Jeotgalibacillus aurantiacus: one gene and its partner. The protein of the gene in region 1 interacts with the protein of each later gene in a pairwise test. Links are inferred from orthologs where the notes say so. Each region holds a gene or a part of one and is shown in the gene's direction. Other genes may lie near its edges.

Region 1 (3,045 bases):
TTTGACATTTTACTGAAACCTTTCTGTTACATAATCGTATTATAGGCAATACATACAGAAAGGAAGAATGAGATGAGCATAAGACGAATTATGGCTGGGATCGGGATTGTGTTTGGTTCTGTCATCCTTCTTATTATATTGTTTACATCCTGGTACACCGTTGATGAATCCGAGCAGGCACTCGTTTTAACATTTGGTGAAGCCAATGAAACCATCACCGAATCAGGCTTGAAGTTCAAGCTGCCATGGCCTATTCAGCAGGTGGAGGTGTTATCAAAGGAAACCTTCAGTCTGCAGTTTGGTTATGAACAGGAAGGCGGGGAAATTCAATCATTTCCTGAAGAAACCGTGATGATTACAGGTGATGAAAACATTGTATTAACGGATCTTGTTGTTCAGTGGAAAATTACTGAACCTCGTGACTACCTGTTCAATGCGGAGGACCCGCGCGAGGTTTTATACGATGCAACGTCCGCATCCATCCGGAGTATTATTGGAAGTTCTACTATAGATGATGCTTTGACATCAGGGAAAGCGGAAATTGAAGCAGAGGTTCGGGAACTGCTGGCATCATTGATGGAGAAGTATGAGGTAGGGATTTCCGTTCAGGCAGTCCAGCTGCAGGACGTGGAACTGCCAAACCAGGAAGTGCGTCAGGCATTTACCGCTGTAACGGATGCACGTGAAACGATGATCACGAAAGAAAATGAGGCTGAAAAATATAGAAATCAGAAAGTAAACGAGGCGCAGGGGGAAAAGGATGCCATTGAATCCCGGGCCCAGGGTGAAAGAGCAGCCCGGATCGAACAGGCGCGAGGAGACGTTGCGATCTTTAACGAAATCTTTGCCGAGTATCAGAACAATCAGGAGATCACCCGTCAGCGTCTGATTTTGGAGACGCTTGAAGAAGTACTCCCGGGAACAAAGCTTTACATCATGAATGATAATGGAGATACGCTGAAATACCTTCCACTGCAGCCTGACAGTCAGCAGCCGGTTCCGCCACCTGCTGAAGAGAGTGAGGGTTCGTCAAATGGACAATAATGATCAGAATAAAGTATTTGATTTTAATAAAAAGCCAAAACAGACTAAGAAAAATATTGATATTGACTGGAAGAAATACCGTAAAGCAGGGATCATATCATTTCTTCTCATCTTCCTTCTGATCATTGCCCTTTTGAATGTGTTTATCGTAAAAGAAGGAGAATACCGGGTGATTCGTCAGTTTGGAGAGGTTGTTAATATTATAGAAGAGCCGGGATTACACGCGAAGATTCCGTTTGTACAGTCCGTCACGACACTCCCTAAATATCAGATGACCTATGATGTATCTGAAGCGGAAATTAACACGATGGATAAAAAGCGTATTATTATTGATAATTACGCTGTCTGGCGTATTACAGAGCCAATTAATATGATCTCGAATGCGGGTACCATGGTCAATGCAGAATCCCGCATGGAAGAATATATTTATTCAGTTGTCCGGTCTGAGCTTGGACGATTGAATTATGATGAGATTATAAATGATGAAAACTCTTCCAGAGGAAGCCTGAATGACCGTGTAACAGAGCGGGTCAATGAACTGCTTGAACAGGAGCAGTTCGGGATTGAAGTTGTTGACGTCCGGATGAAACAGACGAATCTTCCAGAGGCGAATGAGGAGTCCGTTTATACAAGAATGATTTCTGAGCGTCAGTCAACAGCTCAGGAATACTTATCAATGGGTGATGCGAACAAAAACCGGATCGAAGCGAATACGGATCGTGAAGTCAGGGAGCTGCTGGCAAAAGCAAACGCGGAAGCTGATGTGATCCGTGCGGAAGGTGAAGCAGAGGCGGCCAGAATCTACAATGAAGCCTTCTCAAAAGATCCTGAGTTTTATGAGCTGTTTAGAACACTCGAGTCGTATAAAACAACGGTGAATGATGAAACGATGATTATTTTACCTTCAGACTCACCGTACGCTTCCCTCCTGCAGGGAATAACTGAATAAAAGTGTGCAGGTGCCGCTGTTTTCCCTTTCATTTTGGAAATGCTAAAATGAAGGAAGGACAGCGGCTTTTTGCTGTAATTGAACCGGAAAAGGAGTGGATCAGCGTGTCAAAAAAGTTGATGCTGATTGATGGGAACAGTATTGCATACCGTGCTTTCTTTGCTTTACCGTTACTCAATAATGATAAAGGAATACATACGAATGCCATTTACGGCTTCACAACCATGCTAATGAAATTGCTTGACGAGGAAAAACCGACTCACTTAATGGTGGCTTTTGATGCCGGTAAAACAACCTTCCGGCATAAAACCTTCTCAGAATATAAAGGAGGACGTCAGAAAACACCACCTGAATTATCTGAGCAGTTTCCTTTTATCCGAGATCTGCTCGATGCCCACAGCATCGAATATTATGAGCTTGATCAATACGAAGCGGATGATATTATCGGAACGCTGTCCGCGCAGGCTGAAAAAGAAGGCTTTGAGACAGTGATTGTATCAGGAGATAAAGACTTAACGCAGCTCTCGTCTGATAAAGTCAGAGTGGATATTACGAAAAAAGGAATTACCGATCTGGAGAAATATACGCCTGCACATATTGAAGAAAAGTACGGGCTGAAACCGGATCAGATCATTGACATGAAGGGGCTTATGGGTGACGCTTCCGATAACATTCCAGGCGTTCCCGGGGTCGGTGAAAAAACAGCGATTAAGCTTCTAAAGCAATTTGGCACGCTTGAAAAAGTGTATGAATCGATCGATGAGGTAAGCGGGGCGAAGCTGAAGGAAAAGCTCTCAGATAATGAGCAGCATGCAGTCATGAGTAAAAAACTTGCGACGATCACAAGAACGGCTCCTGTCACAGTAAAGCTTGATCAGCTCGGAAAAAAAGAAGCAGATTCTGCAAAGCTGATTAAGCTTTATAAGGAGCTTGGCTTTAATTCGCTGCTCGAAAAGCTCGACGGTCCTGCAGAAGAAAAGGTGGAGCTGAAGGAGATTCAGTGGGAAACGATTACTGACTTTGAAAAAAACAGTATTCCGGATCATGCGGAG
Region 2 (2,998 bases), on another replicon or contig:
AACTCTACTGTTTCTTCAGGTGAAGTAAAGATCATTAAGGACCTGAACACTAAAGTTGAGGGACGCGATATTTTAATCCTGGAAGATATTATTGACAGCGGTCTGACACTTCACTACCTGGTGGATCTGTTCAAATACCGTAAAGCAAAATCAATCAAAATTGTGACACTGCTTGATAAGCCATCAGGCCGTAAAGCAGATATTAAAGCTGATTATGTTGGATTTATTGTCCCGGATGAATTTGTTGTCGGATACGGACTGGATTATGCGGAACGTTACCGGAACCTCCCATATATCGGTGTGTTAAAGCCTGAGATTTATACGAATTCGGAAGAATAATCGAAACGCGCACCAGAGCGCGTTTGAAGCAGGCTTATTGGTTGTCACGTTTTCTTTTACTATGATAATATTGTTATTAGTTTCTTTGACCGTGGGAGGAGGTAAGGGATGAACCGGATATTTCGTAATACGATCTTTTATTTAATCATTTTCCTGGTAATTATCGGGATTATTGGGTTTTTTAATAACGGAAACCAGCCAAACCAGGAACTCACATATGGTGAATTTATCAACGCTCTTGAAGGCGGAGATGTAACTGAAATTGAAATTCAGCCTGACCGCAATGTATATAATGTTCGCGGGCAGCTTGACGGATATGCAGAGGAAGAATACTTCCTTACAAACATCCCGTTTGAAAGCACGACACTTGAAACCATTGATGAGGTAGCACAGCAGAACAGCACAGAAGTGAATGTTCTTCCTGCACCTGAGACAAGCGGATGGGTAACGTTTCTGACGACGATTATTCCGTTCGTCATTATCTTTATTTTATTCTTCTTCCTTCTGAACCAGGCTCAGGGTGGCGGCGGTGGCCGTGTCATGAACTTTGGTAAGAGTAAGGCGAAGCTTTATACAGAAGAGAAGAAAAAGGTTCGTTTCAAAGACGTGGCAGGAGCAGACGAAGAGAAGCAGGAGCTTGTCGAAGTTGTAGACTTCCTGAAAGATCCACGCAAATTTACAGACGTTGGCGCACGTATTCCAAAAGGGATTCTGCTTGTCGGACCGCCTGGAACCGGTAAAACGCTTCTAGCGCGTGCTGCGGCAGGAGAAGCCGGCGTTCCATTCTTCTCGATCTCCGGATCAGACTTCGTTGAGATGTTTGTAGGGGTCGGGGCATCACGTGTACGTGATTTATTTGAAAATGCAAAGAAAAACGCACCATGTATCATCTTTATCGATGAGATTGACGCAGTCGGACGTCAGCGTGGAGCAGGACTTGGCGGAGGTCACGATGAGCGTGAGCAGACGCTGAACCAGCTTCTTGTTGAAATGGATGGATTTGCAGGCAACGAAGGAATCATCATGATTGCCGCAACGAACAGACCGGATATTCTTGACCCGGCACTTCTTCGTCCAGGACGTTTTGACCGTCAGATTACCGTAGATCGCCCGGATGTTACGGGTCGTGAAGCTGTACTTAAGGTACATGCTAGAAACAAGCCGCTTTCTGACAATATCGACCTGAAAGCCATCGCTCAGCGTACACCTGGATTCTCAGGTGCTGATCTTGAAAATCTTCTGAACGAAGCGGCGCTTGTTGCTGCCCGTCAGGACAAGAAGCTGATCGATATGGGCGATATCGATGAAGCAACAGACCGCGTTATTGCGGGTCCTGCCAAGAAGAGCCGTGTCATCTCTCAAAAAGAGAGAAAGATTGTGGCGTTCCACGAAGCAGGACATACCGTCATCGGGGTTGTGCTTGATGAAGCCGATATGGTTCACAAAGTAACGATCGTACCTCGTGGTCAGGCAGGCGGTTACGCCGTTATGCTTCCGAAAGAGGACCGCTACTTTATGACAAAACCTGAGCTTCTTGATAAGATCACAGGTCTGCTTGGCGGACGTGTAGCTGAGGATATTATCTTTGGTGAAGTATCAACAGGTGCTCACAATGACTTCCAGCGTGCGACGGGAATTGCCCGCCGAATGGTAACGGAATTCGGTATGAGTGATAAGCTTGGACCACTTCAGTTCGGTCAGTCGCAGGGACAGGTATTCCTCGGACGTGACTTTAACAGTGAGCAAAACTATTCTGATAAAATTGCGTATGAAATTGATACAGAGATTCAGCGCATTATTAAAGAATGTTATGAGCGTGCAAAAACGATTCTTACAGAGAACCGTGACAAGCTTGAGTTGATTGCTGAGACGTTACTTGATATCGAAACGCTTGATGCTGAACAGATCAAGAGCCTTGTTGATCACGGGAAACTTCCTGAGCGAGACTACGGCGCCGGCGCTACAAATGGCGACAGCGAGCGTAAGGACGTGACAGAAGAATCAAAAGAGCTTGATTCAGAGGAAACTTCCTCAGAGAAGGCTCCTGAAGAAAAATCTTCTGAAGAGCTGCTCGAGGAAACACCACCTTCTTCAGATGAAGAGCGTAAATCATAATCACTAAGGCGTTTTAACTGCCAAATGATCCGCGGTTCCAATATTGGAACCGCGGATTTTGCTATTTATGCCTTTTTCGAAATACGGTTCTTTCCCGGGAAATAAAATAAGATAACCGACCCCAAGGCAATTTAACCGGCTGAAACTTCTCTACCTGTCTAATCCATAAAATGTGGTATGATGTGGTCAGTGTGTAGAATACTTTAGGTGTGGTGAAAAAAGATGTTATTTGTATTGGATGTTGGGAACACAAACACTGTTCTCGGGGTGTATCGGGAGGATGAATTACTTCATCACTGGCGCGTGGAAACAAACCGGAATAAAACAGAAGATGAATATGGCATGCTGGTGAAAAACCTGTTTGAGCATGTTGGCCTTTCTTTTTCTGATTTTGATGGGATCATTATTTCATCTGTCGTTCCGCCTGTGATGTTCCCGCTTGAGCGCATGTGTAAAAAGTACTTCAATTTAAAACCGCTTGTCGTTGGACCGGGAATGAAAACCGGTTTAAATATAAAGTATGATAATCCAAAAGAGGTAGGGG

The links. Proteins that work in one complex are often made in the same cells at the same time.
Region 2: the proteins of hflC (region 1) and ftsH interact in binary tests that used the Escherichia coli proteins (3 or more experiments, as listed by UniProt). The link is inferred for Jeotgalibacillus aurantiacus from one-to-one orthologs.

What each region holds. Positions count from the first base shown.
Region 1 is NZ_JACNMS010000004.1:142,088-145,132, forward strand. The notes cover bases 17-3,013. They hold hflC (protease modulator HflC), read left to right. Parts: upstream 17-1,033; coding sequence 1,034-1,993; downstream 1,994-3,013. Other genes in these bases: hflK (FtsH protease activity modulator HflK), read left to right, coding at 73-1,044; polA (DNA polymerase I), read left to right, coding at 2,098-3,013. In the rest of the region: more of polA, read left to right, coding at 3,014-3,045.
Region 2 is NZ_JACNMS010000009.1:24,157-27,154, forward strand. What follows is about bases 1-2,950. They hold ftsH (ATP-dependent zinc metalloprotease FtsH), read left to right. Parts: upstream 1-447; coding sequence 448-2,454; downstream 2,455-2,950. Other genes in these bases: hpt (hypoxanthine phosphoribosyltransferase), read left to right, coding at 1-339; H7968_RS17340 (type III pantothenate kinase), read left to right, coding at 2,677-2,950. In the rest of the region: more of H7968_RS17340, read left to right, coding at 2,951-2,998. UniProt on the Escherichia coli protein: Acts as a processive, ATP-dependent zinc metallopeptidase for both cytoplasmic and membrane proteins. Plays a role in the quality control of integral membrane proteins.